Undibacterium parvum: one gene and its partners. The protein of the gene in region 2 binds, or shares a complex with, the protein of the main gene of each other region. Links are inferred from orthologs where the notes say so. Each region holds a gene or a part of one and is shown on either strand. Other genes may lie near its edges.

Region 1 (7,785 bases), 3.1 Mb from region 2 along the record:
ATAAAAAAAGCCTAGCCTGGGCGCTAGGCACTTTTTCCAGACCAGCCTTAGCAACTAGGCGGCGTAATTAAGCGTCGGACTTAGGCTTCGCTTCTTCGCGACGATTAAAACCTGCCACCATATCGAAACGGAACAAACGGCATTCCAGCGCACCGTTGAAAAATGGCGTTTTACGCGATTCTTTTAAACGCAAAAATTTAGGCAAACCCAAATCGGCGGTAAACAAGAACACGCTCCAGCCAGTAAAACGCTGCTTCAAGGTCGTGCTAAAAGAGCTGAAAAAATCACGCGCCAAGTCATCCGGTTCCAGACTGCCATCACCACGCACACCGATACGTTCGCCGTAAGGAGGATTGGTCAGCAAGATTCCCGGCGCGTCGGTCGGAGCCTTGATCTCTTGCGCCTCGATTTGTTTGAGTGGCACTTCAAATTTAATGCCGGCCTTGTTCAAATTATTCCGTGTCATGACGATGGCATCGCCGGAAATATCACTTCCGAAAATACTAGGCACTTCTGGAATATGCGTCAGCTTGACCTGATCTTTAATCGCTTGCCACTCTTCCTGGTCAAAACTACCAAATTTTTCGAACGCGAACTCTCTATGCAAGCCTGGAGGTATGCCTGCCAGCATTTGCGCCGCCTCGATCAGGATGGTGCCGGAACCGCACATAGGATCGAGCAAAGGGATGCCAGGCTTCCAGCCAGCAGTACGCAACAATCCAGCCGCCAGATTCTCGCGCAGCGGGGCGTCGCCAGTTTCCAAACGCCAGCCACGCTTGAACAGCGCCTCGCCAGAAGTATCCAGATACACCGTAAAATTACGCGCATCCAGAAAACCGACAATACGCATATCCGGCATTTTGGTATCAACCGATGGACGCTGGGTAAATTGATCGCGGAAGCGATCACAGATCGCATCTTTGATTTTCAAGGTCGCAAATTCGAGACTCTTGAGCGGGCATTTAATCCCGGTGACATCGACGCGTATCGTGTGGTGATAGCCGAACCAGTCTTCCCATGGCTGCTCCAGTGTCAGGTCATAAATATCATTCTCGTTGATGTAGCCTGAATGCGCCATGCGCAGCAGACAACGCGAGGCGATACGGGAATACAGATTAATGCGATAGGCGTCAGATAACTCGCCGGAACAATGCACACCGCCCGGCACTTGCGTATGCACGTGCAGGGTCTTGTTGATCTGGCCGATTTCATTGAGCTCTTCGGCCAATGCCGCTTCCAGGCCGCGTGGGCAAGGGCAAAAATAGGAATAACGTGTTTTCATGGGTGAACCTTTTATCCGTTGTGATTCAAATTAAACCTGCAGGCACCGTGCCTGTCAGGGTGTGACGAAACTGCTTATTACTCAACTTATTGCTCAACTTATTGCTCAATGATTATACTGATCCTACCAGCATGTTGGTGGCCGCTTACTTCTGAAAAGCCCGTTCTAAAAAATCTAGTCTATCCTGACCCCAGAAACTTTCACCCTGGTACACGAACCAGGGTACACCAAACACATTGGCGGCGATTGCCTCATTAGTGAATCTGTCGTAATCGGCTTGTACGCTGGCGGTCTCAGAAGATTTCAGCAATTGCTTGCCATCCAGTTCGCAATCAAAAGCCAAGCCAGCCAGAGTATCCGCATCGGCGATATTTTTTTGTTCAGCCCACACCGCACGCATGATGGCGCCACTCAGATTAAGCGCCGCCTCAGTACCATGCGCCAATTGTGCAGCGATAATCATTAGAGCCGCAGGATCAGCAGCCACAGGGAAAAAAGTCGGCTGCACATGCATGGGTAACGCCAAATATTCGCTCCAGCGCTGCATTTCTGTCAGGCGATAGGCCTGACGCTGGGGTGCTCGTTTAGCCAAAGGCAAGCCACCCGAAATGGCAAATACTTTCCCTAAATCGAAAGGCTTGATCTCTATCTTGACGCCCTGCTGTTTAGCCAGATCAAGGAAGCGTTGATGCCCCAAATAAGCCCAAGGTGATTGCGGTGCAAAATAGTATTCACAGACTTTACTCATGCTCAACTCCAGTTGCTGTTAGCTAAAAAGACAAAAATCCTTGGTTAATTTCTTTAAAATGGTTTTACCACCACCAAGATCACCGCAATCAACATCAAGACCACCGGCACTTCATTAAAATAGCGATACCAGACATGGCTGCGGGTGTTGCGTTGCCCTTCAAATTTTTTCAGGATACTGCCGCAGGCGTGGTGATAGCCTATCAGCAGCAAGACGATGGCTAACTTGGCGTGCATCCAGCCATTGCCGGGGCCGCGCCCTATGCCATAGCCCATCCACAGCCAGATACCCAGGCCCAGTGCTGGAACCGCCAAGATCGTCATAAAGCGATACAGTTTGCGCGCCATCAGCAGCAAGCGTTCGGAGGCATTGGCTTCAACTTCCTGCGCCAGGTTGACAAAAATTCTGGGCAGATAAAATAAGCCAGCGAACCAGGAGGCGATAAAGACGATGTGTAGAGCTTTGATCCAGAGCATGAGTTTTTTCCTAATTAATTATTCGCGTACTTCACCATGGTGAAGTGGGGACTACACGGGGCATGCCCCGTGCCTGCGTAAGGGTGTGGGCTTGCAAGGCAGCACATCGTTTGCATGGCACTTATTCACGTGCTTACTCACGCACTTCACCGTGGCCAAACACCACGTATTTTAATGATGTCAAACCTTCCAGTCCGACCGGTCCGCGCGCATGTAGCTTGTCGTTGGAAATTCCGATTTCGGCACCCAGGCCATATTCAAAGCCATCGGCAAAGCGGGTCGAAGCATTCACCATCACAGAGGCAGAATCAACCTCACGCAAGAAGCGCATCGCCAGGCTGTAATCCTCGGTAACGATAGACTCGGTATGCTTAGACGAATAGGTATTGATATGCGTAATCGCCTCATCCATATCTGCCACCACCTTAACCGCCAGGATAGGCGCCAGATATTCGGTGCTCCAGTCAGCTTCGGTGGCGCTGGCCAGATACGGATATCCAGCCAAGATCTGCGCTGCAGCGACATCGCAACGCAACTCCACTTGCTTGCCAGCGTACAGTTCGGCCAAGGCGGGTAACACTAGCGGCGCGATGCTGTGCGCCACTAACAAAGTTTCCATGGTATTGCAGGTGCCATAGCGGTGACATTTAGCATTAAAGGCAATCGCGATCGCTTTTTGCAGATCGGCTTTACCGTCGATATACACATGGCAAATGCCATCGAGATGCTTGATCATAGGTACCGTGGCTTCGCGCATCAGGCGCTCGATCAGACCTTTGCCGCCACGCGGCACGATCACGTCAACATACTGCGACATAGTGATTAACTCACCGACGGCCGCTCTATCAGTAGTAGCGACGACTTGCACCGCATCGGCTGGCAAACCAGCGCCAGCCAAGCCTTCTTTGACCAGCGTTGCCAGCGCCTGGTTGCAGTGCATCGCCTCGGAACCACCGCGCAGTATCGTTGCATTGCCGCTCTTGATACACAGACCGGCGGCATCCACCGTGACGTTTGGACGGGCTTCGTAAATAATGCCGATCACGCCCAGCGGTACCCGCATCTGGCCGACCTGTATGCCACTAGGCCGATACTTCATATTCGAAATCTCACCGATGGGATCGGCCAGACTAACGATTTGCTCCAGACCTTCGGCCATTTTGGCGATGCCCTGCTCGGACAAAGTGAGTCGGTCAAGCATGGCAGCATCCATACCGCCCGCTTTGGCGGCTGCCAGATCAAGCTCATTGGCGGCGCGCAAGGCGGGCGCTTCGCGCCGTATCGCCGCGGCGATCAGTTGCAGCGCTAGATTTTTGGTGGCGCTGTCGGCTTTCGCCATGGCACTAGAGGCCTTGCGGGCGCGCATGCCTAGCTCGTTCATGTAGTGCTTAATGTCTATCTTGATATCCATCTCGGCTTTCAATCTTATTTGTGTCTGGTCTAACAGGGGATGCCAGATAGATCCTTGCGCCATCAATATACTCCACCCTGTATATTTTAATCGCGCAATCAGGATGCCGGCAACCCATGCTGTTTTTGCCTATACTCCCCTATTTTCTCAAAATAGAAGGGGCGAGCGGAGCTAGCTTCAGGCAGATCCCGGAGCGCTGCGCGCTACCCGCAGACCCAATTGCAGTAAGGCATCCCAGGCATCGCCAGCGAAGGCCTTGGCGCGCAAACCCTTGACCATTTTATCGACTTGCGCCGCCTCTTGCAGTGCAGCCTGCAAGCTGGCCAGGCTAACGCGCCGTAAAGCGGGCTCCATCAATTTTTCGCGTGGGCCCCAGATCCTGAATTCTTTCAGCATCACACCTAAAGGTCGCCCCTGTGCCATTCCGGCCTTCAGTTTAAGTAAGGTACGCAGCTCTTCAGCCACTGCCCATAGCACCAGCGGCAGCGCCTCGCCCTCGCCCTTCAAGCCTTCCAGCATGCGCACCAGACGTGCCACATCACCGATCAGCATTGCCTCATTAAGTTTAAACACATCGTAGCGCGCCACATTGAGCACGGCATCGTGGATCACTTCGAAACTGAGCTTACCCGGTGCCTGCAACAGACCTAGTTTTTGGATTTCCTGATGCGCGGCAAGCAGATTACCCTCGACTCTATCGGCGATGAAATCGAGGCTTTGCCTATCGGCACTCTGCCCTTGGGCTGACAGGCGCTGCGAGATCCAGCCTGGCAATTGCGCCCGCTCCACCAGAGGGATGTCGATATACACGGCAGCTTGCTGCAAACTGGTCACCCACGCCGCCTTTTGGGTGGCCCAATCGAGCTTAGGCAGGGTGATCAGAGTCAGATTATCGGGAGAAAGTTTGGAGATATATTCCTGTATCGCGGCGCCACCATCTTTACCTGGTTTGCCAGTAGGAATGCGCAAGTCTATCAATTTTTTATCGCCAAACAGCGATTGCGACTGATTCGCCGCCAGCAAGGCCCCCCATTTAAAACTACGCTCTACGCTTAAGATGTCTCGCTCAAAAAATCCCTGAGTCTTGGCAACCTTTCGAATTTTATCGGCAGTTTCCAAGGCCAGCAAATGCTCATCACTGGTGATAACATACAAGGCAGACAGACCTTTAGAGAGATGAGCGTCAACCGCATCAAAGCGCAATTGCATGCTGTTATTCCATTTTCAGCACGGCGAGCCGGCGCATAATTTGCTGCACCAAGTCACTCTGCATGTCGCGATACAATAAAGCCTCTTCGGATTCTTTCGCCAACACCTGGGATTCATTAAAACTAATAGTACGTTTTAAACTGATCACGGTCGGCACTAAGACTTCCTTGCCAGAGGTATCGACCACTCGAAAGCGAAAATTATAGATCAGCTTATATTCGCGCGCGCGTCCCTGACTATTGTAGGAAAGTATGGCTTTTTCCCGAGTTTCGGCCAGCACTTGCAGCGCCACATCGGCACTTTTGGCGTCTGCCGCTATCGTGGTCTGGCCACTGGAACGAATATTTCTTTTCAATTCCGCGCCTAGCGGTGAGCTGAGCGGCATATCCACAAAAATACTAGTGAAGGGGAACACCACGGCGCCGCGCAAGGCGAAGCCGCAAGCGGACACGCTCAGCATCATGACGATGATGCTGAGCGCACTCAGCCATTTGCGCATAGGAGAAGTCAGGCTTTTCATCAGGCGACGATATTGACTAGTTTGCCTGGCACGATGATCACCTTTTTCGGTGGACCATCGAGGAATTTCTGTACGCTTTCAACCGCCAGCGCAGCTGCCTCTATCGTCCCCTTGTCTGCATCTTTGGCGACCTTGACGCTACCGCGCAACTTGCCATTGACTTGTATCATCAGCTCTATTTCATTCTGAACCAAAGCCGCCTCATCGACTTGCGGCCATGGCGCATCAATGATTTCGCCAAATTCTGCCGCCAGAGCTAGCTCGACCCAGAGCGCATGCGTGATATGCGGACACACCGGATACAGTGCACGCAACAGGATACTGAAGGACTCACGCAGCACTGCCGCATGCCCTTCACCTTCAGGCTTGAAGGCCTCTATTGCGTTGAGTAACTTCATCGCGCCGGAAACGACCGTATTGTATTGCAAACGCTCGTAATCGGCATCGATCTGTTTTAAAGTCAGATGCACTTCGCGGCGCAGGCTCTTGACGTCCGCGGCATAGGTATCGGGCGCGATACTAGCGCCAGCACCGCTGGCAACCGTTGCCGACAATTTCAAAGCAGTTGCCCACAGGCGACGCAGGTAACGCGCAGCACCTTCTACCCCACTATTATTCCAAGCTGCACTTTGATCCGGAGGGCCGGCAAACATGGTAAACAAACGTGCCGTATCAGCGCCGAATTGCTCGATAATATCCTTCGGTTCGACTACATTGTTCTTGGACTTCGACATCTTCTCTATGCCGCCCATTTGCACAGGCTGACCATCGCTTTTCAGGATGGCGGCAACCGGACGACTTTTCTCGTCGTACTGCACTTCGATTTCATTCGGGTAGAACCAGATCTTCTTGCCGCTAGCTTCTTCACGATAATAAGATTCGTTCAGCAGCATCCCTTGCGTGAATAAGTTCTTGAACGGCTCGGAGATTTTCACCAGACCCATGTCGCGCATAGCCTTAGTCCAGAAACGCGCATACAACAAATGCAAGACCGCATGCTCAACGCCACCGATGTACTGATCCATACCGGCATCACCCATCCAATAGTCGTTGCGTTCATCGACCATAGTCACCGCGTCCGGGCAGGTATAGCGCATAAAATACCAGCTGGAATCGACAAACGTATCCATGGTGTCGGTTTCGCGTTGCGCTGGTTTGCCACATTTTGGACATGGCACATTCAAAAATGCTGCATGGGTTTTTAATGGATTACCAGATCCATCAGGAATACATTCGGTCGGCAAAACGACCGGCAAGTCAGCGTAAGGCACTGGCACATCACCGCAAGATTCACAATGAATAATAGGGATAGGCGTGCCCCAGTAACGCTGGCGGGAAATACCCCAGTCACGCAGACGCCAGGTAGTTTTCTTTTCACCGATTTGCTTTTCTGCCAGATCGGCGGCCACCGCATCGACTGCAGCTTTGTATGCGAGACCATCATATTTACCAGAATTAACCGTAACACCGCGCTGTTTGTCGCCATAGGAATCAGCCCAGGCATCTGTAGTGAAAGCTTCGCCTTCAACTGCGACCACTTGTTTGATGGCGATCTGATATTTTTTAGCAAACGCAAAATCGCGCTCATCATGCGCCGGCACACCCATTACTGCGCCATCGCCATATGTCATCAAGACGTAATTGCCGACCCACACCTCGACCTGCTCACCAGTGAGCGGATGAATGACGAACAAGCCGGTAGGCATGCCTTCCTTTTCCTTGGTTGCCATCTCTGCTTCGGTAGTGCCGCCGGCTTTGCAGACTTCGATGAAAGCCGCCAACGCTGGATTATTTTGTGCAGCGACTGTCGCAATCGGATGCTCAGCTGCCACTGCGCAAAAAGTCACGCCCATAATGGTGTCTGGGCGCGTTGTGAACACATACATCTTGCCGTCTTGCAGCAGCGTGCCGGAAGCATCTGTAATCTGATGCGGGAAAGCAAAGCGTACCCCTTCGCTCTTACCTATCCAGTTACGCTGCATGGTGCGCACTTGATCGGGCCAGCCATCCAGATCGTCTATGCTATCAAGCAATTCATCGGCATATTGGGTAATGCCGAAGTAATAGCCAGGAATCTCGCGTTTCTCAACTAAAGCACCGGAGCGCCAGCCGCGACCATCGATCACCTGCTCGTTCGCC
Region 2 (7,963 bases):
CCGCAGGATGGGGGCGAGGTCGATGTTTTACTCAAAAATAGCGATACTGCGATGTACCAGGTGAAGGCGGCTGGGCGCAATCATTTTATGTTCTTCCATGCCGACATGAGTCGCTTAGCGGTTAGCCACTATGCCATGACGGCAGACTTGCGGCATGCCATAGCGCGTGATGAATTTTTCTTGAATTTCCAGCCCATCGTCGGGGTTCAGAGCGGCCAGATAGAATCTATGGAAGTTTTATTGCGCTGGCAGCATCCGGTCTTGGGCTTGGTCAGTCCGGTGGAGTTTATCCCGCTGGCGGAGAGTTCGGGCTTGATCGTGGCGATCGGTGAGTGGGTATTGCGCACTGCCTGTACCCAGCTACAAGAGTGGCGCTCGCTCGGTTACCGCTTGCCGCATTTAGCGATTAATCTCTCGGCGATACAGATACACCATAGCTCGATTTTGCAGACAGTCACGCGCATCCTGGCCGAGACCGGCCTGACTGCCAGCGCGCTAGAGTTGGAGATTACCGAGGGCAGTCTGATGAATAATACCGATGAGGTGGTCGCCACCTTGAGCGCATTGAGCCAACTTGGTGTGCAGATTTCTATCGACGATTTCGGAACCGGCTATTCGAGCTTGAGTTATTTGAAGCGCCTGCCTATCGATACCTTGAAGATAGATCGCTCGTTCGTCATGGATATTGGTGACGCTCAGGATGGTACTGCGATCGTTGCTGCCATCATCGCGATGGCGCGCAGTTTGAATCTGAAAGTGATCGCAGAAGGAGTAGAAAGCGCGCAACAACTGGCGTTCTTGCAAGCACAAGAGTGTGATCAATTTCAGGGCTATTTGTACAGTAAACCCTTGTCGGCCGCCGAGATGAGGCAGCGCTTGCTGAGAGCCTAAATGAGTCTGCGCAAGGACGAATTTAGATTTTAAATTGGCATAGGCTGAGGCGCATATTCCATGCGGCTTGCCAGCCTATCTGCCCGCAAACCCGCATGGGATATGCGCAAGCGGGCAGGTGCTTTAAATTTTTGCTAGTCATGGTGTCTATTTAGCTCGCTATACTAAGCCCTTCCCCCGCTCGCGGGAGAAGGGTTGGGATGAGGGTGGTTCAAATTGAGCACAATGTTTGATACTTCACAGTGCTAAGCGCATCAGTAATTTGAAAGCAAGTGTTGCTCAATCACCCTCACCCCGGCCCTCTCCCGCCAGCGGGCGAGGGAGTTCTCATCGTTGGCGGAACAGTTACCTGGCTTTTAATATAGAAAATAGAAATCAATAGTATGGAAAGTGCAGACACCAAATATTTTGAAATTAGCCCAGGCATTGCGATACACCTCAGTGAAATCGCTTTTAATGCGATACGGGCGCAGGGTCCAGGTGGGCAAAACGTGAATAAGGTCTCATGCGCGATTCATCTGCGTTTCGATATCGCCGCTTCTTCCTTGCCGCTGGAGTATCAACAGCGTTTGCTGGCTTGTTCGGACCAGCGTATTAGCAATGCCGGGGTGTTGGTGATCAAGGCTCAGAGTTCGCGCAGTCTGGAGAAAAACAAGGCCGAAGCTTTGCAGCGTCTGCGCGAGATTATCTTGCAAGCGAGCTTCGTCCCTGTGCTGCGTAAAGCCACTAAGCCGACCCGCGGTTCGCAGTTGCGCCGACTAGAAAGCAAGCTCAAACGTGGCGTCCACAAGGCCATGCGTGGACGAGTCAATGAGCACTAATGCAATCGCACATACGCCCCAGTCTTGTAGTATCCGACTGGAGCTATTGAAGTACGGCCATAGTCTTTAGACCCAGCGACAGCAATTTTTCCTAAGCCCTAATTGAGTAGTTTTGCCTAGAGTTGGAGAGAATATTTAGCGCTGGCTGCGTCATAAATTGATGCATATCAATAGCTAATTGGCTTGATTGTGGATCATGAACGAAACTTAAGCTAACTTAACTTAACTTAACTTAACTTAACACAAGGCAGTTGGCTAAATTACCGGCTATCCAATTCGCAAACGGCAAGGATGATGATGAAAAAAAAGCCCTATGCCCAGTCGCTCAGTGCTGGCGGCATTTACCCTAAGACCCAGCAATTTTTTGCCTGGCTGACGCGCCCCGTCCTGTTGCTTGCGCTGCTGCTGAGTATACCGGCTTTCTATTTACTGCTTGATGGTGAAAAAGACGCTAGCCGTTTGGCCGGGCATGTGTTGTATGCCAGTGCTGCCGTCTTGATCTTGCTAGACACGGTGTGGCAGTGGTTGCAGCATAGGAAGCAGCAGCGCCGCAGCGGTAAGCTGATGCTCGATGTCGCGATTATTCTCGGCTGCGCCCTGAGCGCCTTGCCCTCGCATTTTCAGTGGGGAATTATGGAGTGGATGCTGCGACTAGCTTTGTGCACGCTGATCCTGGTGCGCATTGCTACCCTGGTGTTGCGCCACATGAAACCGAGTTATTTGATTAAGCTGATCTTGCTGGCGCTGCTGATGTTGACTAGTGCCGGGGCTGGCTTCTACTGGTTGGAACCAACTGTCCTTAATTACGCCGACGGTGTCTGGTTAGCTTTCTCTACGGTGGCAACCGTAGGCTATGGCGACTTTGTGCCATCCACGCCAGCCTCAAAAATATTTGCCGTTTTTATTGTCTTGCTGGGCTACGCCATGTTCTCCATCGTGACGGCGAATATTGCCGCGCTGTTTGTCGGTGAAGAGGAAGCCAAGTTTGAGCGTGAATTGCATGGCGATATCCGCGCCCTCCATCAGGAAGTTGCCGCACTGAGGCGCGAACTGCGCGCCCAGGAAGCTCAGATTAAGACCGCAATGCAGACCAAATCCTCAATGGGCGATGACGCTTGAGCACGCATCTCAATTTATCGGGGTGTGTATTTTTGCGCGACAGATAAGGTAAAATTGCGGGATGTCATATCAAGTCCTCGCCCGCAAATACCGTCCCAAGAGCTTTGAAACGCTCGTGGGGCAAGAGCACGTGGTTCGTGCCTTATCCCACGCTCTGGAGCAGCAGCGGCTGCATCACGCCTATCTGTTCACAGGAACACGCGGGGTCGGCAAGACCACGCTGTCGCGCATTCTGGCCAAGGCTTTCAATTGCGAAACCGGCATTACGGCCCACCCTTGCGGTGTGTGCGGCGCCTGTACTGCGATTGATGCCGGGCGCTTCGTCGATTACATAGAGATGGATGCGGCCTCGAATCGCGGTGTCGATGAGATGGCGTCCTTGTTGGAACAAGCGATCTACGCCCCCTCGAATGCACGCTTTAAAGTGTATATGATCGATGAGGTTCATATGCTGACCAACCATGCCTTCAACTCGATGTTGAAGACACTGGAAGAGCCGCCCGAGCATGTGAAATTTATTCTGGCCACCACCGATCCGCAGAAAATCCCGGTCACGGTCTTGTCGCGCTGTTTGCAATTTAATCTCAAGCAGATGCCGCCCGGCCACATCGTTAGCCATCTGGATAATATCCTCGGTCAAGAACACATAGAATTTGAAGTGCCCGCCTTGCGTCTGCTGGCGCAGGGCGCGCATGGCTCTATGCGCGATGCCTTGTCGCTGACCGATCAGGCGATCGCCTACGCGGCCGGCAAGGTCACGCTGGACGCAGTGCAAAGCATGCTGGGCTCACTCGATCAATCGTATTTGCTACGCTTGCTCGATGCCCTGGCGCTGCAAGACGGCAAAGGCTTATTAGCGGTCGCCGACGAAATGGCGGCGCGCAGTCTGTCGTATAAGGCTGCCTTGCAAGATTTGGGTACTTTGCTGCACCAGATCGCGATTGCACAAATGGTGCCAGCGGCGATAGCCGAAGATCTGCCCGAACGTGCCGAGCTGATGCGTCTGGCGCAGCTGTTCGGTAAGGAAGAAATTCAACTGTATTATCAAATTGCGGTGCATGGTCGTAACGAGTTGGGCTTGGCGCCGGATGAATACGCCGGCTTTAGCATGAGCTTGCTGCGTATGCTGGCTTTCCGTCCGGCTGACGGCGCTGGCGATCAAGTGCAATCTGGCAGTGCACCGATGGCGCGTGCTCCGGCCGCCCGGGTTGCCAGTGCGCCGTTGGCGGTGACTCCGGTCAATTCGGTGCGTAGCAGTAGCGCTTTGCCATTGGCTTCGCCTGCGGTACCTGCAACTCCTGCATTTACAGCTCCAATTGCTCCGCACAATGCCGTCAGCGTGATGCCCTTGCCAGTCGCGGTATCAGCGCCAACCTCTACACCCGCATCCACGCCCGCATCCACGCCCGCATCTACAACAGCTCCGGCTGTTGCCGCCGTAGATGCGTCAGTCAAGCCCGCGCTTAGTCCTGCCATGGCAGCATTGGCTGCTGCCCGCGCCGGCAGTAATAAAGCCTTGGGCGGCAGTTCTGGCACACGTGCAGCGGCAGCAGTTGTTGAGCCGGTAGTGCCACCTGTGCTTGCCGTGGCTCCAGTGCCGGCCGCTATTGTGCCGCCAGCCGCCGTAGTCGCCGCACCTGCGGTCGCAGCTATGCCGGTAGTTGCGGCTATCGCTACGCCAGTCGCAGCAGTCTCAGCAGTCCAGGAAATCCAGTTTGAGCCAGCCGGTATGGATGATATGCCTCCGCCTTGGGATGACGATGTGATGTTTTCGTCCTCTCCAGCACCGGCTGCCAGACCATCCGCAAATCCTTCCATCGTGGCGCTGGTTGCGGTTCGTGCCCCTACGCCAGTTCCGGCTAGCACGTCTGTTGCAGCACGCGTAGATACTCCGGTGGTAGCTGTGGTTGTGAATGTGGCTGAGACCGAAGTCCCGCCTGCGATGACTGCCAGAGCGTTGATCGTGGTTCCAGTCACTGAATTGAACTGGGATGGCCATTGGCCGAATTTGGCAGCATCCTTACCGGTGCGCGCCGTTGCTCAGCAACTGGCGCAACAAAGTGAGTTGATTAAGTGCGAGATGAATGGCAATGCCGCGGTATTTCATTTGCGCGTGCCTTTGCCAACCTTATTGTCGTCGGGTAGCGTAGATAAACTAATCGCCGCCTTGTCTGAGCGTTTTGGGCGTGATGTGCGCATAGAGACGCAAATCGGTGCGGTAGAGCAAACCGCCAATGCGCAAGCGGTGGCGGAGCGCGCCGCACGTCAGGTGCAAGCAGAAAAATCGATACGCAGCGATACCTTCGTGCAGACTTTAATGAGAGAATTCGGCGCAACTATTGCCAGCGGCAGCGTTCGACCTATTTAAATTAAATCAGTTAAGTTAGTTAGTTAAATTAGTTTCAGGAGAAAATTATGATGAAGAACCAACTCGCAGGCTTGATGAAGCAAGCGCAAGCAATGCAAGACAATATGAAAAAAGCCCAGGACCAATTGGCTCTGGTTGAAGTTGAAGGACAATCCGGTGCTGGTCTGGTGAAGGTCGTCATGACGTGCAAAAATAACGTCAAACGCGTCACCATCGATCCATCCCTGTTTGGTGACGACAAAGATATGCTGGAAGACTTGGTGGCAGCGGCCTTCAATGATGCGGTACGCAAGGCAGAAGCCACCAGCGCCGAGAAAATGTCGGGACTGACTGCCGGCATGCCTATGCCTCCAGGCTTTAAAATGCCGTTTTAATTCATCTTGGGACTTACGTAAAAACGCCTTGACGTCGTTGTACTCGCCTCACAGTACTAAGGTACTCAAGTAAGTCTTCGGCGGTACGCCTGGCCGGAACAAGTTTGCGTCAGTCCTATATTTTTTGCTGCATGTGGTGCGCTTTCTGTCGATGCACCACAATATCTTTTTTTAAGATCTCCTCGTGAAATCCCTCAGCAGTCTTGAATTACTCAGCGAAGCCTTGCGTCGCTTGCCCGGAGTCGGGCCAAAATCTGCACAGCGTATGGCTTACCATTTGCTGCAGCATGATCGCGAAGGGGCCGCTATGATAGGGCGCGCCATGAACAATGCGGTAGAGAAGATCAAGAACTGCATTTCCTGTAATACCTTCACCGAAAATCAGCAATGCGAGACTTGCCTCGATACTGAGCGCGATGCGAGCAAACTGTGCGTGGTAGAGACGCCTACCGATCAATTGATGATAGAGCAGACCTTGACGTATAAGGGCCTGTACTTTGTTCTGATGGGACGTTTATCACCACTCGATGGGGTAGGGCCTAAAGATATCCATCTGGATAGACTGATTACCCGCGCCACCGATGGCGTGGTGAAAGAAGTCGTGTTGGCGACCAATTTTACCAATGAAGGCGAAGCCACCGCCCACTACATAGGTGAAACTTTAAAAGCGCGCGGCCTGGGCGTAACACGCTTAGCGCGCGGTGTGCCAGTCGGCGGTGAGTTGGAGTATGTCGATGCCGGTACGATCGCACGCGCCATGCTCGATAGGCGCGCAACTTAAATTTTCCAGGCTGCTTCTTTTACCATCTCTAACATCATTAGGAATGCGATTCTGATGACAAATCTGACTGCAAAAAACGCTGGACCCCTAGCCGGGATCAAGGTGCTGGAATTAGGTACCCTGATTGCCGGGCCGTTTTGCTCACGCATGCTGGGCGAATTTGGTGCTGAGGTGATCAAGGTCGAGTCGCCCGATGGCGGTGATCCGCTACGTCAATGGCGGGTCTTGAAAGACGGCACCTCCTTGTGGTGGAGCGTGCAGGCAAGAAATAAAAAATGCATCACTCTGAATATGAAGTCGCCCCAAGGGCAAGCGATCGCGCGCCAACTGGCGCTGGACGCTGACATCATCATCGAGAATTATCGTCCTGGCGTGCTGGAAAAATGGCAGCTAGGCTATGACGATCTGAAGGCGATTAATCCGGCTGCGATCATGGTGCGCTTGTCAGGCTATGGCCAGACTGGGCCTATGAAAGATATGCCTGGCTTTGGTGCGATTGCCGAATCCATGGGCGGCTTGCGTTATGTCTCCGGTCATCCGGATCGGCCGCCGGTGCGCGTCGGTATTTCTATCGGTGATTCGGTGGCTGCCATGCACGGCGTGATCGGTGCCATGATGGCCTTGCGCCACAGAGATGTGACAGGCGGGCGCTGGAATGGCAAGCCTAGCGCAGAGTGTGTTGCCGGGCAGGGCCAGATGGTCGACGTGGCTCTGTACGAGTCGGTGTTTAATTTAATGGAATCCCTGGTGCCTGAGTTTGATCACGCTGGCGTGGTGCGTGAGCGTACTGGTGGTGCTTTACCTGGCATCGTGCCCTCGAATACCTATACCACCGGCGACGGCGAGAATATTGTCATTGCCGGCAATGGTGATGCGATTTTTCACCGATTGATGCTGGCGATAGGGCGTGCGGATATGGCGAATGATCAACAGCTAGCACGGAATGACGGGCGGGTGCCACGCACTGCCGAGATCGATGCCGCAATTCAGACATGGTGTTCGACCCAGAACATCGATACTGCATTGCAAATACTCGCGCTGGCGGATGTGCCGGTCGGTAAAATTTACTCGGTGCGCGACATGATGGATGATCCGCAATTCGTCGCGCGTGACATGTTTGAACAGCATGCCTTTGCCGATGGCACGCCGGTGAAGTTGCCAGCGATTAGCCCCAAGTTGTCGCTCACGCCAGGGCAAACCCTGTGGTTGGGGCCAAAGCTGGGACAGCATAATGCCGAGGTCTTGCAGAGTCTGGGGTATAGTCAGGCCGAGATAGCGCAAATGCAGCTAGAAAAAATCATTTAATTCAATGGGAAGATCTTCATGAACAAGCAATTTTTCAAGCAGTTTGCCATCGCATTGATACTGTTTTTGCTGGGCTATTTTACTTTTAACAGTAAGTTGTTTGCCGCTGAGATGCCTATACAAAGTACATCTCAGCTTACTGTCCTTAGTGCCGCCTTTAGCCCAAGGTTTTCAGATAATCTCTGATACCGGCCAGTAGCATTTCGACTGACATGGCAGTCAGTATCAAACCCATCAAACGTTCAAACGCCGTCATAGCGCGGATACCCAGCACGCGCTGCAGGCGTTCGGCACTCAATAAGAC
Region 3 (7,778 bases), 2.1 Mb from region 2 along the record:
GAGCGTTAATCCGGTGTCGCTGATGATGGCAAGATCGAGATCCGAATAAGGTTTTTCTTGATGTTTCGCACGCGAGCCGAAGGCCCAGATTGCTTTGTCCGGCACGTGTTTTTGCAGAATGGCTGAGACTATCTCCCATTGCTCTGGCGTGATGGCGATGTCAGGGATGTTGTGCATATTTAGGGTTGGCAGCGCTTGCCTAGTTCTTTGAGTAGCGCAGTGCCTTCAATGTAAAAATCCGGCACCATTTGCATGACGGCGATAGCCTTTGCTTCGTCGTAGGTATGACTGGTAATGCTGCGCGCATGACGGTAATCTTTCCATCTATCCCAGCCGCTGCGCAATAAACCTTGTTCGCTGCCGGTTCTGATTAAATCGGGAAAGGCCAGTTCGTCGATTTCCACCGGGTTGGGTGAGGCTAACTCCAGATAGCGCTTAAGCATTTTGTGGCTTAACTCGTAGCAGAATTCAAAACGCTGGATGCTGGCGTCGCGGTACAGCGAGTTGCCGGTATCTAGTGCATAGGCTTGCAGTGCTTCGCTCAGGCGTTGCAAGGCGTTTTCTAGTGAGCTTAGATCGAGTTGAATTGCCATAGTGCCTCCGCTGGTGTTCTTCATTTAAGTCAACAATCTAAAAACAGTACCGGCCTGTCGCGCAATACCCATGCGCCTTTCAGGCCAGCATGGCTGGAAACCCGCATGGGCTATGCGCGCTGGGCCTGCCTGTTTTTAAATTTTACATCCAATAAAAAAGCCCGACCAAGTGGCAGGGCTTTTTGTGATTTGGATTTGGATCAGGTATCAATATTCCCAGCACGCAAAGCATTCGATTCTATGAATGCTCTACGCGGTTCTACATCATCGCCCATCAGCGTGGTGAAGATCTGATCGGCGGCGATCGCGTCGTCGATCTGTACCTTCAATAAGCGGCGGACGGTTGGGTCCATCGTGGTTTCCCACAGTTGGCTTGGGTTCATCTCGCCCAGTCCTTTGTAGCGTTGCTTGCTGACGCCGCGTTCGGCTTCGTCGCGCAGCCATAGCATGGCGTGGTGGAAGTCGGCTACGGCGCTTTCTTTGGCGCGCTCACCTTCGCCACGGCGTATGAAGGCACCTTCGCCTAACAGGCCTTTAAAGGTCAGGGCGGCGTTGGCCAGTACGCGGTAGTCGGCGCTCTCGCTAAAGTCGTAGTCGATGCTGCTCACTTTGACGTTACCGTGGAACATGCGTTCTATGCGCAGGCTGAAGGTGCCGGTGACGTCATCGGTGCGTACGATGGCTTTTACCGCGGTGTCGTTGATGGTGTCTGTCAGTGCCTGGGCCGAGATGGCGGCGTTCTCTGCCGTATCGAGTTGCAGCGTCACGCCAGTCATGATGGCGGTGAGGGCAGCGCGGTCGATCACGCGGGTGAGGCGCATCATGACGGCGTTGGCCAGATTGTATTGGCGTACCAATTCTGCCAGCGGCTCGCCGGTGATAGGCTCTGCGCCTGTGCTTGGGGTCAGGGCGGCACCGGTTAAGGCCACGGTCATCATGTAGCTGGCTTCTTCGGCATCATCTTTAAGGTAGCGCTCGTCGCGGCCAGCCTTGACTTTATACAGTGGCGGTTGGGCGATGTAGATGTGGCCGCGCTCTACCAGTTGCGGCATCTGGCGGTAGAACAGGGTCAGCAGCAGGGTACGGATGTGGGCACCATCGACGTCGGCATCGGTCATGATGATGATGCGGTGGTAGCGCAGTTTTTCGACGTTAAATTCGTCCGGGCCGATCGAGGTGCCGAGCGTGGCGATCAGGGTGGTGATCTGTTCGCTGGATAACATTTTTTCGAAACGGGCTTTTTCTACGTTCAGCACTTTACCGCGCAGTGGCAGAATCGCCTGGAACTTACGGTCACGCCCTTGCTTAGCCGATCCACCCGCAGAATCACCCTCGACGATATACAGTTCGCACAGGGCCGGGTCTTTTTCCTGGCAATCGGCCAGTTTGGCAGATAAACCTAAACCGTCCATGATGCCTTTGCGGCGTGTCAGTTCGCGCGCTTTGCGGGCGGCTTCACGGGCGCGCGAGGCTTCGACGATTTTGCCGCAGATGATTTTGGCGTCGTTCGGGCGTTCTTGCAAATAATCGGACAGGGTCTTGGCAACGATCTCTTCTACCGGGCCGCGTACCTCGCTTGATACCAGCTTGTCTTTGGTTTGCGAGCTAAATTTTGGCTCTGGTACTTTAACCGACAAGACGCAGGTCAGACCTTCGCGCATATCGTCGCCGGTGACTTCTACCTTGGCTTTTTTGGCGTAGTCGTGTTCTTCTATGTACTTGTTGATGACGCGTGTCATCGCTGCGCGCAGGCCGGTGAGATGGCTACCGCCGTCGCGTTGCGGGATGTTATTCGTGAAGCATAAAACTTGTTCGTTGTAGGCGTCGTTCCATTGCATCGAGACGTCGACGCTGATGTTGGTGCCCTGGTCGGACAGGCGCTCGCCAGTTGCCTGGAAAATCGTCGGGTGCAAGACGCTCTTGGTTTTGTTGATGTATTCAACGAAGCCGCGGGTGCCGCCTTCGAACGCGAACATTTCTTCTTTGCCAGTGCGATGGTCGCTGAGTTTGATGCGTACGCCGTTGTTGAGGAAAGACAATTCGCGGATACGCTTGGCCAGGATTTCGTAATGGAATTCTACGTGTGTGAAGATTTCTTCATCGGCCCAGAAATGCACTTCGGTACCGCGCTTTTCGGTGTCGCCTATCACTTTGATCGGTGAGCAGACCACGCCGTTGATGGTTTCTATCTCGCGGTTTTGCGGTACACCACGGACGAATTCCATGGCGTATTTTTTACCGTCGCGGCGGATGGTGAGCTTGAGTAATTTAGACAAGCCATTCACGCAAGAAACACCGACGCCGTGCAAACCGCCCGATACTTTGTAGGAGTTTTGATCGAACTTACCACCGGCATGCAGCTCGGTCATAACGATCTCGGCCGCGCTACGCTTAGGCTCGTGCTTGTCGTCAAACTTGATGCCGGTAGGAATACCGCGGCCGTTATCGGTAATCGAGATCGAGTTGTCGCTGTGGATAGTGACGTTGATCTCGGTACAGTGGCCAGCTAAGGATTCATCGATGGAGTTATCCAGCACTTCAAATACCAGATGATGCAGACCGGTGCCGTCCGACGTATCACCGATATACATGCCGGGGCGCTTACGCACGGCTTCCAGGCCTTCCAGAATCTGGATGGAGGATGCGCCATAACCTGCCGATGTGGCGGATTCTGATGCTGGAGTATTGTCTTGGGTGTTCTCGGACATGGCTACCTTCTGAATTAATGTGTTACTTGTTCAAGGTTGTTTATTACTCCCTCTCCCGCGTGCGGGAAAGGGTTGGGGTGAGGGTGGCTGATAGACTGCATTATTTAAAAAATCCGAAACGGAATTCTTGTGGAAATCTGCTCGCGGAATTTTCGGATGCCCGGTTTTATCGACCGCCCTCACCCCTGCCCACTTGCGGAAACTGCGCCGCACGCGGGAGAGGGTTCTTGTTCTTTGCTACTAGATCCGCATTGGCATCACGACGTATTTGAAGTCGGTGTTTTCTGGGATGGTCAGCAAAGCCGATGAGTTGGAATCGCCAAGGGCGATGTTGATCTGATCGACCTTGAGATTGTTCAATACATCGAGCAAGTAGGTGACGTTAAAACCGATATCGACGCTGTCTCCTCCGTAATCGATTTCAATCTCTTCGACCGCTTCTTCCTGATCGGCATTGGTAGACAAGATTTGCATCAGACCCGGGGTGATCACGCAACGCACGCCTTTAAACTTATCACTGGTCATGATGGCAACGCGTTGCAAGGAGCGCAGCAGTTGTTCGCGACCTAGCGTGAAGTTGTTCTTGTAGCCTTTAGGGATGACGCGGTTGAAGTCAGGGAACTTGCCTTCGACCAGCTTAGAGATTAACTCGATATCGGCAAAAGTCAGTTTGACCTGATTGTTGGCGATGTCTAGTTGTACCGGCTCGTCTTTGTCTTCTAGCAGGCGCTGCAATTCGATAATCGTCTTGCGCGGGATGATGACTTCTTGACGCGCAAACTCTTGCTCGACTTCTACCTGGCAATACGCCAGACGGTGACCGTCGGTGGCAACCGCAATCACGTTCTTGCCATCGACGACTAATAATAAGCCATTGAGGTAGTAACGGATGTCTTGCTGCGCCATCGAGAAATGCACCATGTTAAACAGGTGCTTGAGGGCTTTTTGCGGCAGGCTGACGCTGGCGTTGTAAGTCTCGGCTTGCGCTACTGTAGGGAATTCTTCAGCCGCCAGGGTTTGCAAAGAAAAACGCGATTTGCCCGATTGCACGGTCATTTTCTTGTTTTCTAGCTTGATGGAGACGTCATTATCATCCGGCAAGGCGCGCAAAATATCGAGCAATTTACGGGCTGCAACGGTGGTCGCCGTGACTTCGCCGCCCGAACCGATTTCGGCATGCGTGGTGATCTGAACTTCGATGTCAGTCGACAGGAAGGAGACCTTTTCACCATCTTTGCGTATGAGGATATTGGCCAGAATCGGCAAAGTGTGCCGACGCTCGACAATACCACTCACGATTTGCAAAGGTCGGAGTAAAGTATCTCGGTGGGTTTTTACCAATTGCATTTGTATATCCTCGCTTAATTTGTGGTTGATAAAGGATGGTTCATTACTTGATTACTTGTATTGCCGAGCTTATATTGCCGAGCTTATTGCTAGCGGCAAGCAGGCTGATCTCTGCTTGCGCTTACCTCAAACTTAGCCCTTCAGAGTCTGCTCTAAAACGTGCAGCTCATGATTGCATTCCGGGCTTTTACCGCGATCTGCTGTGATCTTGCGTACCGCATGCAAGACGGTGGTGTGATCGCGCCCACCAAATAATTCGCCGATCTCTGGCAAACTTTTTTGTGTCAATTCTTTTGCCAGATACATGGCGATCTGACGCGGTCTGGCGATATTCGCCGGACGACGTTTGGAGTACATATCCGCCACTTTGATGTGGAAAAAATCTGCCACAGTTTTTTGTATATTTTCAACTGAGATCTGGCGGTTTTGTACCGACAATAAATCCTTCAGCGCTTCTTTGGTGACGTCGATCGTGATCTCTTTACCGTGGAAGCGCGAGTAAGCCAAAATCTTGCGCAAAGCGCCTTCCAGTTCGCGTACGTTGGAGCGCAAATGCTTGGCCACGAAGAAGGCCACGTCATCAGAAAAATGCACGCCTTCGCTGGTGGCTTTTTTGAGCAAAATGGCGACCCGCATTTCGAGCTCTGGCGGTTCGATGGCGACCGTCAGGCCAGAATCAAAACGCGAGATCAAGCGGTCATCCATGCCGGTGATTTCTTTTGGATAGGTATCACTGGTGATGATGATTTGTTTCTTGGCGGCGATTAAGGCTTCAAACGCGTAGAAGAATTCTTCTTGGGTGCGACTTTTGCCACCAAAGAATTGAATATCATCGATCAGCAATAAATCTAGCGAATGGTAATAACGTTTGAACTCATCAAAACCCTTGCGCTGGTAAGCCGTAACGACGTCGCGCACGTACTGCTCGGCGTGGATGTAGCGAATTTTAGCGTTCGGGTTATCCACCAAAATTTGGTTGCCGATGGCGTGGATCAAATGCGTTTTACCCAGACCAACGCCGCCATATAAGAACAGCGGGTTGTACGAGACACCAGGATTATTTGCTACTTGTATCGCAGCGGCACGCGCCAGTTGATTGGCCTTACCAGTGACGAAGCTATCGAAGGTCAAATCCGAGTTGATACGGCTTTGCTCGCGCCGTGGTGATGGCTGCGGCGTTGGCTCCGGGTATTGCGGCATTTCGGCGTGGCTAGGCCGGTCGCCATCCTGGCTGTGTTGCTGCGCGATATTGGCCGCACTAGGCATGCTGCTAGACGCCGGTACGCTAGGCACAGGTTTTTTATTAATGCGCGGGTCGATAATAAACTGCACTTCTATCGTATCGTCCCAATACTGCACGGCTAATTCTGTGATGCGGCTGGCGAATTGCGTCTTTACCCAATCTAACTTAAAGCGATTCGGCGCGCCAATACGCAAGCGACCGTTTTCGTAATCAACGGGGGCTAAAGGCTTGATCCAAGCGCTGTATTGTTGCGGCGTGAGCTCCTGCTCTAGTTGAGAAGAACAGGCTTGCCAAAAATTATCCATGAATACTCGTTATAAAATGCTTGCGTATGAACAGAAAACTTCGTTCGTCTTACTTTTTGGACTTGCCAGTATGTTGCTAAATACCGTAGAAGTATCAATCCGGCACAATTGCAAAAAGAACAAAATAAAGCTGACACACTAATCCGCTATTCTACCCTTGCCAGCCAGAGTTATCCACAGCTTGGAGGGAAATTTCTTAATTATTAAAAGCGCAAGCCTGATTAAATTTGCGTCAAATGGATTGACATGACCTAGCAAAGTGGTGAATAATTATGGGTTCCCTACCCCTATTTTATTGGATGTGGCATTTGTTGTTTTTAATGAAACAGCCGGTGAAGCAGTCATGAGCAGCGGTTTTGGGGCAGTAATGGTGTGAATAGAGTGTGAGAAAGTGTAAATTAAGTGTAAGTTTTATCGACGCGCTTCACGCTATTACCCGTAATTCCGATTTATTATTTGCTTAAAATAGCGAGATCAACATGAAACGTACTTATCAACCTTCCGTAGTTCGCCGTAAGCGCACTCACGGTTTCCGCGCACGTATGGCAACCCGCGGCGGCCGCGCTGTTCTGAATGCACGTCGCGCCAAGGGCCGTAAACGCCTGGCAGCTTGATCTGTTCTGGCTATGGCCATAGCAGCTTAGGCTGAATGTGGCGATAGCTAGATTATTGAGATGATCAATGCAATCGACATGACCAACGCCAGCGGAGATTTTGCGCGCGTTAGGCGTATCGTTAAAACGGATGAGTTTTCATCCGTTTTTCGTTTGCGCCCCGTACAAAGAACGGCACATTTCGTTTTGTATGCCCGTCCGACTGCCTTGGAGCACGCCCGCTTGGGTGTGGTTGCGGCAAAGCGATTTGCCCCGCGCGCAGCAACGCGCAATGCAATCAAACGTGTGACACGCGAAGTGTTTCGACAATCGACATTAATTAATGTCGATTGCATAGTGCGTTTGTCTAAACCGGTCAATAGCAAGGCAGGTCCTGCCACTACCGCCCAACTTAAACGTGAGTTGAGGGTGGAAATCCTGCGTCTGTTTGCTTCACAAAAAATTCCGGTCGAACCCGCATCATGAAATCCTTGCTGCTACTGTTACTACGCGGATATAAACTAATGATCAGCCCTATGTTAGGGCAGCGCTGCCGTTTTTATCCTAGTTGTTCCGAGTATGCGGCAGAAGCCATCCGCGAATATGGTGCTTGCCAAGGTAGTTTGATGGCAGGAAAGCGCCTGTGTAAATGCCATCCGTGGCATCCCGGCGGCGTGGATAATGTTCCACCCAAGGCTGAAAAACAAACATCTGCCCCCACATCTGTTGCGGGTCATTCTTCTAAACTCTCCTAATCTTCGTCAAATACACAAATGGATATCAAACGTACCGTGCTGTGGGTTGTTTTTTCGATGTCGCTGTTGATCCTCTGGGACAACTGGATGCGCCATAGCGGCAAGCAATCTATGTTTTTCCCTACACCAACTGCGCAACAGAGCAAGAATACGGCTGCATCGGCCAGCGCAACTGCCAATGCACCCAAGGCTTTAGCTGACGCCACGGCTGCCAGTGGCACTGCTGTTGCCGCA

The links.
Region 1: the proteins of EJN92_RS01435 (region 2) and holA are in contact, whole or in part, in a cryo-EM structure (PDB 8GIZ), measured with the Escherichia coli proteins. The link is inferred for Undibacterium parvum from one-to-one orthologs.
Region 3: the proteins of EJN92_RS01435 (region 2) and dnaN are in contact, whole or in part, in a cryo-EM structure (PDB 8GIZ), measured with the Escherichia coli proteins. The link is inferred for Undibacterium parvum from one-to-one orthologs.

The regions. Positions count from the first base shown.
Region 1 is NZ_CP034464.1:3,381,864-3,389,648, reverse strand. What follows is about bases 3,111-5,983. They hold holA (DNA polymerase III subunit delta), read right to left. Parts: upstream 5,127-5,983; coding sequence 4,095-5,126; downstream 3,111-4,094. Other genes in these bases: leuS (leucine--tRNA ligase), read right to left, coding at 5,646-5,983; EJN92_RS14790 (LPS-assembly lipoprotein LptE), read right to left, coding at 5,131-5,646; EJN92_RS14800 (glutamate-5-semialdehyde dehydrogenase), read right to left, coding at 3,111-3,917. In the rest of the region: EJN92_RS14815 (THUMP domain-containing class I SAM-dependent RNA methyltransferase), read right to left, coding at 68-1,282; EJN92_RS14810 (2-hydroxychromene-2-carboxylate isomerase), read right to left, coding at 1,428-2,030; EJN92_RS14805 (CopD family protein), read right to left, coding at 2,084-2,506; more of EJN92_RS14800, read right to left, coding at 2,640-3,110; more of leuS, read right to left, coding at 5,984-7,785. UniProt on the Escherichia coli protein: Part of the beta sliding clamp loading complex, which hydrolyzes ATP to load the beta clamp onto primed DNA to form the DNA replication pre-initiation complex.
Region 2 is NZ_CP034464.1:319,078-327,040, reverse strand. Bases 2,495-5,545 are described here. They hold EJN92_RS01435 (DNA polymerase III subunit gamma/tau), read left to right. Parts: upstream 2,495-2,892; coding sequence 2,893-5,199; downstream 5,200-5,545. Other genes in these bases: EJN92_RS01430 (YbaB/EbfC family nucleoid-associated protein), read left to right, coding at 5,247-5,545; EJN92_RS21730 (potassium channel family protein), read left to right, coding at 2,495-2,831. Also shown: EJN92_RS01450 (EAL domain-containing protein), read left to right, coding at 1-891; alternative ribosome rescue aminoacyl-tRNA hydrolase ArfB, read left to right, coding at 1,275-1,712; more of EJN92_RS21730, read left to right, coding at 2,010-2,494; more of EJN92_RS01430, read left to right, coding at 5,546-5,573; recombination mediator RecR, read left to right, coding at 5,758-6,354; EJN92_RS01420 (CaiB/BaiF CoA transferase family protein), read left to right, coding at 6,409-7,659; EJN92_RS21520 (hypothetical protein), read left to right, coding at 7,678-7,845; EJN92_RS01415 (MarC family protein), read right to left, coding at 7,817-7,963. UniProt on the Escherichia coli protein: Part of the beta sliding clamp loading complex, which hydrolyzes ATP to load the beta clamp onto primed DNA to form the DNA replication pre-initiation complex.
Region 3 is NZ_CP034464.1:2,385,227-2,393,004, forward strand. Bases 2,596-5,461 are described here. They hold dnaN (DNA polymerase III subunit beta), read right to left. Parts: upstream 4,649-5,461; coding sequence 3,542-4,648; downstream 2,596-3,541. Other genes in these bases: gyrB (DNA topoisomerase (ATP-hydrolyzing) subunit B), read right to left, coding at 2,596-3,301; dnaA (chromosomal replication initiator protein DnaA), read right to left, coding at 4,781-5,461. Outside these bases: EJN92_RS10380 (nucleotidyltransferase family protein), read right to left, coding at 1-177; EJN92_RS10385 (nucleotidyltransferase substrate binding protein), read right to left, coding at 180-593; more of gyrB, read right to left, coding at 794-2,595; more of dnaA, read right to left, coding at 5,462-6,196; rpmH (50S ribosomal protein L34), read left to right, coding at 6,676-6,810; EJN92_RS10410 (ribonuclease P protein component), read left to right, coding at 6,871-7,275; membrane protein insertion efficiency factor YidD, read left to right, coding at 7,272-7,544; membrane protein insertase YidC, read left to right, coding at 7,563-7,778. UniProt on the Escherichia coli protein: Confers DNA tethering and processivity to DNA polymerases and other proteins. Acts as a clamp, forming a ring around DNA (a reaction catalyzed by the clamp-loading complex) which diffuses in an ATP-independent manner freely and bidirectionally along dsDNA.